One region of the Blautia sp. HCP28S3_G10 genome, then DNA from elsewhere that is predicted to be linked to it. Evidence: predicted binding sites of a transcription regulator. Region 1 holds the regulator's gene; each other region holds the start of a gene.

The links. Region 1 encodes NrdR, which represses ribonucleotide reductase genes. Its sites were predicted from a motif close to CACAANATNTTGTG; they were not measured.
Region 2: the regulator NrdR is predicted to act here: its motif matches at 1,761-1,774, upstream of nrdD (anaerobic ribonucleoside-triphosphate reductase).
Region 3: the regulator NrdR is predicted to act here: its motif matches at 1,449-1,462, upstream of ACTNB8_RS12060 (ribonucleoside triphosphate reductase).

The regions. Positions count from the first base shown of each region.
Region 1 is NZ_JBQHUL010000016.1:16,185-20,755, reverse strand. It holds gene ACTNB8_RS08195 (ABC transporter ATP-binding protein) at 1-208, shown strand, start outside; gene sigG (RNA polymerase sporulation sigma factor SigG) at 247-1,026, opposite strand; gene ACTNB8_RS08185 (YlmC/YmxH family sporulation protein) at 1,143-1,406, opposite strand; gene nrdR (transcriptional regulator NrdR) at 1,532-1,984, shown strand; gene pap (polyphosphate:AMP phosphotransferase) at 2,024-3,496, opposite strand; gene ACTNB8_RS08170 (HAD family hydrolase) at 3,573-4,400, opposite strand.
Region 2 is NZ_JBQHUL010000007.1:22,224-26,794, reverse strand. It holds gene nrdD (anaerobic ribonucleoside-triphosphate reductase) at 1-1,643, opposite strand, end outside; gene ACTNB8_RS04855 (hypothetical protein) at 1,828-2,637, opposite strand; gene asnA (aspartate--ammonia ligase) at 2,805-3,812, shown strand; gene ACTNB8_RS04845 (CBS domain-containing protein) at 3,946-4,380, shown strand; gene ACTNB8_RS04840 (M20 family metallopeptidase) at 4,440-4,571, opposite strand, start outside.
Region 3 is NZ_JBQHUL010000030.1:14,631-19,201, reverse strand. It holds gene ACTNB8_RS12060 (ribonucleoside triphosphate reductase) at 1-1,335, opposite strand, end outside; gene hflX (GTPase HflX) at 1,539-2,786, opposite strand; gene ACTNB8_RS12050 (tetratricopeptide repeat protein) at 2,795-3,850, opposite strand; gene glmM (phosphoglucosamine mutase) at 3,851-4,571, opposite strand, start outside.

The sequences.
Region 1 (4,571 bases):
AGAGAGTATCGTACAGAAGGGCATGGATAATCTGATGAAGGGTCGTACAGTATTTGTTATTGCGCACAGACTTTCCACTATCAGGAACAGTGATGCAATTATTGTTCTGGAACATGGAAAAATCATTGAAAGAGGCGACCATAAAGATCTTATAAAACAGAAGGGAACCTATTATCAGCTTTATACAGGTAAACTTGAATTATCATAAAAAGTCAGAAGGGACAGTCGGTAAAGGCTGTCCCTCTTTTATGGACGAAGATAATTTTTCATGTATTTCAGGGCATTTTTTTCAAGGCGACTGACCTGTGCCTGAGAGATACCAATTTCATCAGCTACTTCCATCTGAGTTTTTCCCTCATAAAACCGCATTTCTATGATATTTCGCTCCCGTGCACCAAGCCGGTTCATAGCTTCACGCAGTGAGATATTTTCGATCCAGTGCTCTTCGCGGTTTTTCTTGTCGCTGATCTGATCCATGACGTAGAGCGTATCACCACCTTCTGCATATACGGGTTCAAAAAGACTGACAGGGCTTTGAATGGCATCCAGGGCATAGACGATCATTTCTTTTTCAACTCCGATCTCACTGGCAATTTCTGTTACAGTTGGTTCACGGAGATTCTGCTTTACATAGTTGTCTTTGGCATAAATTGCTTTGTATGCAATATCCCGTAATGAACGGCTTACCCGGATGCTGTTATTATCCCGGAGATATCTTCGGATTTCGCCAACGATCATTGGTACTGCATAAGTTGAAAATCTTACATTTAAGGTTGTGTCAAAATTATCAATTGCTTTCATAAGCCCAATGCATCCGATCTGAAATAGATCATCAGCGTTTTCACTGCTGTTCTGAAACCGTTTGATCACGCTCAGTACAAGCCGAAGATTTCCTTTGATATAGAGTTCACGCGCATGCATGTCGCCTTCTTTGGTTCTGCGTAGAAGCTCCTCTTTTTCTTCCGGTTTCAGGACAGGAAGTTTTGATGTATTTACTCCACATATTTCAACTTTATTCAGAGCCATCGCCGTATCCTCCTAATCTCATTCTGTTCAGTCACTCAGTATTAAAAATGATTCTCAGGTAGGATTGAAAATATACTTTTTCGTAAAAAATATAAAAAATAAAAGCCCTTGACAGCTCAGAAACTATGGCCTTTACGGCAGCAGTGTTCTTCTTTCAGTTCAACAAGAATGATATCATCACCAATCTGTACAATGCAGTTCCATGGAATGATATATTCATTTTCTTTGCCCCAGAAACAGCAGAATTTGCCGGGTATGGGGACTATCATTGACTGAATTTTTCCGGTTTTACAGTCGAATTCAAAATCAACGGGGCAGCCCAGGCTTTTGCAGGTACATGTGTTGATGATCTCTTTTTGTCTGAGTTCGCATAATCGCATGATGTTAACTTCTTTTTTTCAAAATATATGTATAAAAAGGCAGAAATATACAGGTACTTTTATTGACATGGCCAGAAAAAATAAAGTATAATATTGGACATAAAAAGGGGAAAGGGGACAAATACGTGAGATGTCCATTTTGTAATCAGGATAATACGAGAGTAGTTGATTCCAGACCGGTAGAAGATACCAATTCAATCCGAAGAAGGCGGATGTGCGAATCCTGTGGGAAACGTTTTACCACCTACGAAAAAGTAGAAAACATTCCACTCAGTGTTATCAAGAAAGATCAGACCCGTGAACAGTACGACCGCTCCAAGATTCAGGGAGGAATCCTGAGAGCATGTTATAAAAGGCCGATCCCGGTAGAAAAAATCGAAGCTATGATGGATTCTATTGAGGGTGATATTTTTGATGCGGCAGATCATGAGATCTCAAGTACGCATATCGGGGAAATCGTCATGGAACATCTGAAGTATCTGGATGCGGTTGCCTATGTGCGGTTTGCTTCTGTATACAGAGAGTTTAAGGATGTTAGCACCTTTATGGATGAACTGAAAAAATTTATGGAACCATAAAAGCCCCCCCTGTCAGACATCGCTGACAGGGGGTAAATTTCACTCGAGAACTTTTTCAAGTTCTTTTATGATAATCTTAAGTGCTTTGATACGGGCATATTTTTTATCAACGGATTCAAGAATATGCCATGGAGCGTAAGAAGTGCTTGTCTTTTTCAGCATTTCATTTACAGCGGTTTCATACTGATCCCATTTTTCACGGTTACGCCAGTCCTCATTAGTGATTTTCCATTGTTTTTCCGGATTATTCTGACGTTCTGTAAAACGCTTGAGCTGCGTTTCTTTATCTATCTGTACCCAGAATTTTAAGATCACGGCACCCCAGTCGTGGAGTTCCTTTTCGAATTCATTTATTTCATTATACGCACGCTTCCAGTCATTTTCACTGCAGAAACCTTCCAGACGTTCGACCATGACACGACCGTACCAGGTGCGGTCAAAAATGGCAATATGACCGTCTTTGGGAAGTCTTGTCCAGAAACGCCACAGATAGTGACGGGATTTTTCATGTGGCTCAGGGCTTGCAATCGGGTGGACTTCATAGCCACGGGGATCAAGAGCTCTGGCAACCCGTTTGATATTGCCGCCCTTACCTGCAGCATCCCAACCTTCATAAGTGATGATCACCGGAATACGTTCGCGGTAAAGACGATTGTGAAGTTCACCAAGGTGCACCTGAAGCTTTTTCAGTTCCTGACTGTATTTTTCATCTTCGACAGTTTTACCTTTGAGTTCAATTTCGGAAAGTCTGGGCATATTTACAAGTGGAAATACATTCTGCGGAATCGGGACAGAGTGTCTCTGATTCTGCAGGGCAACATCAATATTATTGACCAGGGTTTCCATAACCTGGAGTTCAGCCCATTTCCTGTTCCCCGCATCTATAATATACCAGGGAGAAGTTGGGAGATTGGTGTCTTTGAGACAACGGTCAAAAACTTTTTCGCATTTTTTGTAATGTTCATGCTGCCACATGTCAAAATCAGATACACGCCAGCTGGTATCATGTGAATCAAGAAGTTTTTTCATCCGTTTTTTCTGCTCATCTTTGTCAATTTCCATGAAAAATTTCAGAACAAGATATCCATTGTCAGTAAGCTGTCGTTCAAAACGCCGGATACTTTCTGTACGTTTTTCATAAGCCTCGCCTGACATGCTGCCTTCCAGGACTCCTTTTGCAGTTTGTTCAAGCCAGCCGGAATCCAGAAAAGTAAATTTGCCTTCTTCAGGAATCTGTTTCATGTAGCGGTAGAGAAAAGGACGGCGGATTTCTTCGGTCGAAGGTGCAGACATTGTGGCAACTTTAAAGAAGCGAGGGTCAATGTTTTTGATTACTTTTCCAATGATGCTTCCTTTTCCGGCAGCACTCCAGCCTTCAAAAAGTACAAGAACCGGAAGTTTGTGTTCTTTGATCTTCATCTGCAGATCATAAAGTCTGTCCTGCACAGCAGTCATCTGCTCTTTGAGATCAGACTTTTCGGGCATTTCAGCGGGTGTCCATGATTTTAACATTATAATCACCTCATATTTTCTGAAAAAAACTGTTTTTACCTGATGTTTTCAGTATATCATATTGTGAGAATTATTACTACACAAGATGATATTTCAGGAAAGCTTTCTGTATTCCATCATCTGTCACAGCAGGGCAGACATCGTCGGCTAGCTTTTTCAATTCTTCATTTCCATTTTCCATACAGATACCAAGTCCTGCTGTTTCCAGCATTTCCCAGTCATTCATGCTGTCTCCAAAAGCAATGGAATTTTCAACAGGAATGCCAAGATAGTCACACACTTTAAGGACGGCAGTCCCTTTGTTGAATTTGCGGTTTATCAGTTCACAGTTTATGTAAAGGTCAGATGAATCCTGAATGCAGAAGTTGAAATCCTTTTCCAATGCCGGTCTGCACATGTCCAGGTTTTTCATAGAAGGACTCATAAGTATCAGCTTATAGACAGGATCACCAGGGTATTCTGCCATGGGGCGGATACCAAGTGAGTTTGTCAGTTGATTTTGCCAGCGGAGCATTTCGCTGCTGAGGTTTCCTCCGGACTGTTTCCGGATAAAATCAAAAAATTCTGTATCTGTATAAGAACCGTTTTTGCATTCAACGGTGCGGAATACACCATTTTCTTTAAAGATTCTGAGGACATTCTGCTTTTGTTCTTCAGTCATGGGGCAGTCGTAGATTGTTTTATCTCCGCAGAAAACATATCCGCCTGCACTGGCTATGGCACCATCAAACCCGTATTTCATGAAACGTGACATCATGGAATAGCATCGTCCTGTACTGAGAAAAACATAATGTCCTTTAGTATGTGCTTTTTTTATTACTTCAATGGCAGATGAAACAGGAACTGTTTCTCCCGGGAGTGCAAGAGTTCCGTCGATATCAAGAAAAATAATTTTTTTATCCATGGTAAATCCTTTCGTATCCTTATTATGAAATCGATTTCATTTTTGAAAAATTATAATTGAAAAAAAATGATTTGTAAACAGCAGATCCGGTTATCTTTTTGTTGCGCTGATATATAAAAGAAAATAGAATAATATATAAAAATGAGGTACCGGCTGAAAAGTCAGTACCTC
Region 2 (4,571 bases), on a different contig from region 1:
CCGTCTTCCTGTTTGAACTGGTTTACCTTATCATTGATATATTTCAGAACTTCCAGTGCAAACTGTCCGTCCTCACGGATAGACTTGCCGTTATAAAGTTCCTGGAGCTCATTTAATGCAGTAATACCAAAGGAAGCCGTCATAGGTTTAAGAAGCTTGCCAATCTTTTCATTTGGTTTCAGATGTCCGCCGTAGAAACCTCCCTCACAGTAAGCAAGCGGGTTTGTGGAAGCTCTCATCTGTCCAAGATACTCATAGGTACGGATATGAAGGTTTCTTATCATCTGCAGGTAGAAATCCAGAACTTCATAAAAATCTCTGCTCTCTGCTCTTGCCTTTGCAAGGATCATCGGAAGATGAAGGCTGACTGCACCAATGTTGAATCTTCCTACAAATACCGGCACATCCTGGTCATCTGCCGGATACATTCCGCCTCTTTCATACCATGGGCTTAAGAATGCCCTGCACCCCATCGGACTGATGACTTTGCCATACTGCTTGTACATGCTTGCAATATAGCCTTTTCCTGTAAGGGAAAGCCAGTCTGGATACATTGTTTTTGCAGAACAGTCTACACCTGCCTCAAAAACATCTTCACAGGATTTACCCGGTCCATGAAGATTTTCATCATAAAGAAATACGATTTTCGGGAAAAGTACCGGTTTCTTATGTCCGGCTTTACCCTGTCCGCCTTTATGAACTTCCAGAAGAGACATGTTACACATTTTTTCAAACTGGCCTGTTCCAAGTCCCAGTGTCACTGTCACAAACGGATAATCTCCACGTGAAGATCCTACTGTATTCAGCTTGTACTCAATTCCCTGCCAGCCCTGATCAAAGTCTCTGCGGACTTTGTCAAGAGCATACTCGATTGCTTTTTCTTCTCTTCCGCTCCAGCTTTCATCTGCATATTTCAGGAATTCCTGGATATATTTATCATAACTCTTGCGTGCATAAGGTCCAAGGATCTTGTCAACCTCCGGCACTGTAAATCCGCCATACTGCTGTGCAGCTGTACTGAGGATAATGTCACCCATTACGTCAAAAGCTGTATCAAGTGTCTTCGGTTCATTGTACCAGACATTTCCCATCTCGAATCCGTCCTTAAGCACTGCTCCCACATCAAAAAGGCAGCAGTTCATGGTATCCAGACGTGCTGACTGGTCATGAATATAAATATATCCGTCCTTACAAGCCTGCAATTCATTTCTGTTCATGAAAAATTTCCGGTAAAGTTCCTTATTCAGTTCATTAAAGATCAGGCTTCTCTTTGTGGCAACAAGGGCACTGTCTGTGTTTGCATTACTTTTGTCACCGATATAACGGATTGCCTGGCTTTTTGTATAGACGTCATCCATCATATGGATAAAATCCAGTTTATAGTTTCTATAGTCACGGTAACTCTTGGCTACAGCCGGATTTACTCTTTCCAGTGCCCCCTCTACGATATTATGCATTTCCTGGATCTGAATCTCGTTTTTACCAAGAGAATCTGCATGCTCCTGTGCAAACTGACAGATAAAATCCTTTTCTTCCTGGGAAAATGTATAGAGAATTCTGGCAGCCGATTTATTTACGGCCGCAACTATTTTCTGAGGATTAAATTCTTCTTTTGTTCCATCTTTTTTTATTACATAAATCATACCTTAACTCTCCTAAATCCTGCATTTACAGGTTATTTACCGCTGATCCCCCATGTTTCCAGCAGCATTTTCTCCCCTGTTTTCGCCCCATATGTGGTGCTGCATATCAGAGTATAGCACAACATAATGTAAAATAAAAGGGTAAATTTACTCTTTTATATATTTGTACTGTTTTTATCTATTTTTATTTATTTTCGAGATCTTTTACAAGGTAGAGCGTGTCTGTTGTTTCTGAATATTCCTGGAAAATAATCTCATCACCGTCTTCCAGATCAACAGTTTCGACACTCCCTGTACCCTCTACATCATAGATTTCTTCTGTACTTCCACTTACAATACGGATCTTGAGTACCGTATCATCCAAGGCAAACATCGAATAAATTCCCGGCTCAATCGAGCTGTCTTCTCCTACCTCTATTGTTCCATATCCCGGATCAACAGCGAAATATGCTGTGTCATCCTCTGTCCATGAACGGAAATATTCATTATCCTCATCTGTATCGAATACATCCTGTACAGCCTGATCTTCATCCGTATTTTCCCATGATGAATATCTGTATTCATCGTATGCCTGCCTTGCGAGTTCTACAACTCCGGGTATCAGTCCAGAAAAAATAGAAATCAGCAATATGACAACAACAAGAATCTTGCCTCCCTTTTTGCCGGAGCGTTTCTTTTCTGTTGTCTGATATTTCTTCCCTTCTCTGGGCTGGGCCGGTCTGGTGCTCCCTGTCATACGTTTTACCGCATCCTGACGAACTTTCTTCTGATGCTCCTGAATAATCTCTCTTGTAGCATTTCTTCCAGGAACTGTATCTGCGTTCTGCGGATACTGCTGCTTTTTCATAATCTTTTTTGCCTGCGTCGAAGCGTGTTTATAGTGGTCACTGCGGCTCTCATTCAGATGATACAGAACTTCATCGTTACGATATGGCATTCCACACTGGGTACACCTGCCATTTACAATCGAGCCGTCACATAATGGACATCTCATTTTTCTCTCCTCCTTATGTAAACCATAAGCACCTGTTCACTCCTGAACAGTTGCGTCCCTTATAAGTAATATTGTATATGTTCCTTGAAAATCTTACAAGGTAAAAATTGCAAAGGATGATTTTTCTTGCTATAATGATTCCATGTTAAAAATTAGGAGGACATCTCATGGAACAAATTAAAATTCCTGCCGGTTATCAGTCAGATTTGAATCTTCATGATACCCAGGTTGCAATTAAAACAGTAAAAGACTTTTTTCAGCAGACACTGGCTCAGAAACTGAATCTGCTCCGTGTATCCGCTCCTGTATTTGTATCCCCGTCTTCAGGTCTTAATGATAACCTGAACGGTGTGGAGCGCCCTGTAAGCTTTGACATCAAAGGACAGAGCGAAAATGCAGAAATCGTACATTCTCTCGCCAAATGGAAAAGATATGCGCTTAAGAAATACGGCTTTGCACACGGTGAGGGCCTTTATACAGATATGATTGCTATTCGACGTGATGAAGATTTGGACAATATCCATTCCGTATATGTAGACCAGTGGGACTGGGAAAAGATCATCAGCAAAGAAGAGCGTACCATGGAAACACTGATCAACACAGTACGTACTATTTACAGTGTTCTGCGCAAAACAGAAAAATACATGGCTGTACAGTATGATTACATTGAAGAAATTCTGCCTAAAGAAATTGCTTTTGTATCTACTCAGGAATTGGTAGACATGTATCCTGATCTTACTCCAAAGGAAAGAGAATACAAAATTGTCAAAGAAAAAGGCGCTGTTTTCCTTATGCAGGTAGGTAAAACTCTTACTAACGGGGAACGCCATGACGGACGTGCACCGGACTATGATGACTGGGAACTGAATGGTGATATCCTTGTATATTATCCTGTTCTTGACATTGCTCTGGAACTCTCTTCCATGGGAATCCGTGTAGATGAAGAATCTCTGGACAGACAGCTTACAGAATCCGGCTGCGATGAACGCCGTGATCTTCCATTTCAGAAAGCGGTTCTGAATGCCGAACTTCCATACACCATCGGTGGTGGTATCGGACAGTCCAGAATCTGTATGTTCTTTCTCCGCAAGGCTCATATCGGTGAAGTACATGTTTCCATCTGGCCTGAGGAAGTGATGACTGAAGCTGCTGCAAGAGGTGTAAATCTGCTGTAATATAAAGTGTATATTCTTTTTTTATAGGTGTTTTTCACCAAAATTTAATAATTCATCTTATTGACATCAGGGTACCATCATACTATCATAACTATAGCAATTGATCATTGCCAGAAAAAGTGAGGTACTTATTGTGAATATTTTATTTTTTTTAACACCAAAAAGTGAAGTAGCATATATATTTGAAAACGAAACTTTAAGACAGACTGTAGAAAAAATGGAACACCGGAAATTCTCCTGTATCCCGCTTCTCAGCACAGACGGACGGTATAGAGGTACGATCTCCGAAGGTGACCTGCTGTGGGGAATCAAACGTATGCATCTTACAGATGTCAAAGAAATGGAAGATGTCTCCATTATGGCAATCCCCCGCAGAGCCACTTACAAACCAGTTCATGCAGATGCGGATATGGAAGATCTTCTTGATCGTGCCATCAATCAGAACTACGTTCCTGTTATTGATGATCAGGGCTTCTTTATCGGAATCATCACCCGCAAAGAGATCATCAAATACTGTTACAAAGAACTCAAAGCTTTAAGTAAACTTAAAGAAAAAGAAAGCGAATAAAAAGACCGGCACCGGGATTTTCTCTATATAATCCTGATGCTGGTCTTTTTTTGTCATTTTTATAAATCCGGAAGTACAGGTACTGCTTCTGCCGGTATCGGGCATACATAACCTGATGCTGTTCTCTTTTCAAATTCCTCTCTTGCTTCTTTCAGTAACTTCGGATCTGCAAAAAGATCCATAGCTGCTGC
Region 3 (4,571 bases), on a different contig from region 1:
GATGTGAAGAGATCTTGCTGAAATATCCATAAGGCGATCCAGTCTTCTGTAAAACTCCTCCGGAGTTTTGGACAGATATGCAATTCTTGGCATATTGATCGTAACAACACCAACAGATCCTGTACTTTCACCAGAACCAAAGAATCCACCGCTCTTTTTGCGGAGTTCACGGAGATCCAGGCGAAGACGGCAGCACATGCTTCGGATATCACTCGGTTTCATATCACTGTTGATATAATTTGAGAAATACGGAGTTCCATATTTTGCTGTCATTTCAAAAAGAAGACGATTGTTTTCTGTATCTGACCAGTCAAATTCCTTTGTGATGGAATAAGTCGGAATTGGATACTGAAATCCACGTCCGTTGGCATCTCCCTCGATCATGGTCTCGATAAATGCCTTGTTGACCATATCCATTTCTTTCTTGCAGTCTTTGTACTTGAAATCCATTTCCTTACCGCCTACAATAGCCGGAAGTTCTGCAAGATCATCCGGGACTGTCCAGTCCAGAGTAATATTGGAAAATGGTGCCTGGGTACCCCAGCGGCTCGGTGTATTCACACCATAGATGAAAGATTCAATACATTTCTTAACATCTCTGTAGCTTAAGTTATCTACCTTAACAAAAGGTGCGAGATAAGTGTCAAAAGAAGAAAATGCCTGTGCACCTGCCCATTCATTCTGCATGATACCCAGGAAATTTACCATCTGATTGCAGAGAACACTTAAATGTTTTGCGGGTGCTGAAGTAATCTTTCCTTCAATTCCGCCAAGTCCCTCCTGAATCAGCTGTTTCAGTGACCAGCCTGCACAGTAACCTGTCAGCATGGAAAGATCATGAATATGGATATCTGCGTTTCTGTGCGCATCTGCAATCTCATTGTCATAAATCTCAGACAGCCAGTAATTGGCTGTTACAGCACCGGAATTGCTTAAGATCAGCCCACCTACAGAATATGTAACGGTTGAGTTTTCTTTTACACGCCAGTCCTCCACCTTTACATAACTGTCCACGATTTCTTTATAGTCGAGAATCGTAGATTTCATGTTACGGATTTTTTCTCTCTGTTTACGATAGAGAATATATGCTTTTGCAACATCACTGTAACCTGCCTGGATCAGAACATTCTCCACACTGTCCTGGATATCTTCTACAGTTACTTTGTTGTCATGGATCTTAGACTGAAAATCTGCTGTGACCCGCAGTCCAAGAAGGTCTACCATATCCCTGCTGTATATTTTTTCTTTTGCGTCAAAAGCCTTATCAATAGCGGCTGTGATCTTTGACATCTGAAAGTCTGCAACCTCACCGTCTCGTTTTACAACCTGAAACATTGTGCTCATTCCTCCCTTGTCTGCTTTTCAATTCAAGAATGCCTCTGCATTCTTCGTTCAGACGCTGTAGGTCTATTGTAGCAGACTCTGTCCTGTGCGTCAACATCAAAAAACACCATATATTGTGCCATTATGTTCTTCTCGCACTATATGGTGTTTCTCTGAATATATTTATTTTTCCCGTATTTCCGGCATTTTCGCACTCATTCAGGCATAACTGAAGCAAAAATTTCCACAGGAACTCTTGCCCTGACAAAGATTCCGTCTTCTCTGTATTCTTCAGAAAGAAGACTTCCAAATTCTCTTATAAGCTGGATTTTGCCGGCTTCTTTATATGCAAAAAGCTCTTCCAGATAAATCTGTCCCTCTGCCAGAAGCTTCGCCAGAATATCTTTCAGCTCTTCCAGTCCTTCTCCTGTACGTGCAGAACATTTCACTGTATAATCGGCTCTGAGATCACGAATCTTAAGCTCAGGTACTTTATCCTGTTTGTTCAGGAGTGTGATGATTTTTTTTCCTGTAGCTCCAAGTTCTCTCAGGGTTTCATAAACGGTATGCATCTGAATTTCTGCCTGCAGGTTAGATGTATCTACCACATGAATGATATAATCAGCATATTTTGCCTCTTCCAGAGTACTTTTGAATGCCTCAACCAGATGGTGCGGCAGTTTGCGTATAAAACCAACAGTATCTGTAAGAAGAATCTGCTGTCCATCCTTCAGTTCCAGCATTCGTGTTGTCGGATCCAGAGTTGCAAACAGCTTATCCTCAGCCAGAATTCCCGCACCTGTAAGCTTGTTCAGAAGAGTCGATTTGCCAGCATTGGTATAGCCTACGATTGCTGCAGTCTTCAGGCTTCCTCTGGCACGCTTGCTTCTGATCAGGTTTCTGTGTTTTTCCACCTGCACAAGTTCTGCCTTCAGTGCCGAAATACGTGTACGGATCAGTCGTCTGTCTGTTTCCAGTTTTTTCTCTCCAGGTCCTCTTGTTCCGATTCCGCCACCCAGTCTGGACAGTGATTCTCTAAGGCCTACAAGTCTTGCGGCACGATATCTGAGCTGAGCAAGCTCTACCTGGATCTTACCTTCGCTTGAGACTGCCCTCGCTGCAAAAATATCAAGGATGAGTAGTGTTCTGTCCATCACCTTACAGTCCAGCTCCCTCTCCAGATTATTCAGCTGCGCAGGTGAAAGTTCATCGTCGCAGATAACTCCATTGGCATCTGCTGCATGCATAAGTGCGGCAACTTCTTCAATCTTGCCTTTTCCGATATAAGTTCCCGGATGGACAGCCTCTCTGTTCTGAATGACCTTTCCAACCGTTACGGCGCCTGCAGTCCTCGCCAGTTCTTCCAGTTCATCAAGAGATGCTTCCACATCTTCATCTGCAGCTGTCTGCACTCCCACAAGGATTACACGCTCTTCAACTTCTTTAAAATCATAAAACTGCATAAATACTCCTAACTGGTTCGTGACTGTAAAAATGTCATTTCTTTTGCAGCGGCCTTATCATCCGGAAACGCATTGACATATTCCTGGGCTTTTGAAAGTGCTGTTGCAAAATCCAGTTTTTTCTCATAGGCAACGATCTCATTGAATAAGAGATCCTGCATCTCATCTGATGTCGTGTCCGCTGCGAGTCCACTTGCAATGTTTTCAAGTGCACTGTCATAAGAACCATCTGCTATGTCGCAGAGTGCCAGTCCATTATACCCTTCTGCCGGATCACTGTTCTCAGCAGTTGTATACTGCTGATACATTGTTCTTGCATTGGAAGTATCGCCCTGAGCCAGATAAACCCTGCCGAGGAGCAGCATACCTTCTGTGCTGTCCTTACTTACAGCCTCAGTCAGTTCTTTTACTGCATTGTCATAGTCATCCATGTAATAATATACCTGACCTCTGTCGCAGTAATCTTCTGCTGTTTTCGGTTCTGTCTTAAGTGCGGCCTCCAGATATCTTGTTCCATCGGCCTCCATATCATGTTCCAGATATGCCTCGTAGATCTGAATTGCCATTTCATAGCTTGCTTCCTCTGAATATGCCTGTGTAAAATCGTTGGAAGCTTCCTCATAGGAATCCATTGCAAGAGCTACACAGCCTGTAAGATACCAGGTATTTGAATCCATTGAATAGTCTTCTGCAATTGTCTGACAGTCAGCCATGGCTGCATCATAAAGCCCTGCCTGGAATTCTGCTGTTGCACGATAAGACAGAATATCTTTTTTGAGTGCTTTCCCTGCTTTATCGCTGTCAAAAGCATTATTAAGACTTTCAATGGCCTCCTGATAATTACCCAGTCGGAACTGTGCGATACCTGCTCCACGATATGATTCAGCCAGCTTATAACCAGCTGAAACAGCCGTTGTAAACTCTTTCAGCGCATAATCATAATTTCCCTGACTGAGATCCTGCACTGCCTGGTCATAATTTTTTTTATTTTCACTGCCACAGCCTGCAAAAGCAGTAACCGCCATGCAGGCTGTGATAACAAATATGATTCTGTTTTTTTTCATTTATTCCACAATCAGTCCTTCTGATTCCATTACACGGATTACATTATCCACATGTTCCGCACAAATATCCTCAGTTCCGGCTTCAACCATTACACGGATAAGCGGTTCTGTACCACTCTCTCTCACAAGGATTCTTCCCTCTGTGCCAAGAGCTCTTGCAGCTGCTTCCACAGCCTCTACAACCTTCGGGTTCTCCCGTGCTGTCTTCTTATCTGCGACACGCACATTTCTCAGAATCTGCGGATATACCTGCATTTCTTTTGCAAGATCACAGAGAGTTGCCTTCTTTTCAACGCATGCTTCCATGATCATAAGAGATGTAAGAATTCCGTCTCCTGTAGCTGCATAACGGCTGAAAATAATATGACCGGACTGTTCTCCTCCAATGCTGTAGCCATTTTCCATCATATTTTCGGCAACATATTTATCACCTACTGCTGTCTGCTCATAGCTGATGCCTTCACGTTCCAGTGCTTTATAAAGTCCCATATTGGACATGATCGTTGTAACGACTGTATTTCCTTTCAGTTTACCCTGTTCCTTAAGGAATTTACCGCAGACATACATGATTTTGTCACCGTCAATAATATTTCCTCTGTGGTCTACTGCAATACATCTGTCAGCATCTCCGTCATAGGCAAATCCGACATCCAGCCCGTTATCTACCACATATTTCTGAAGGACCTCAATATGTGTGGAACCACAGTTTTTGTTGATATTG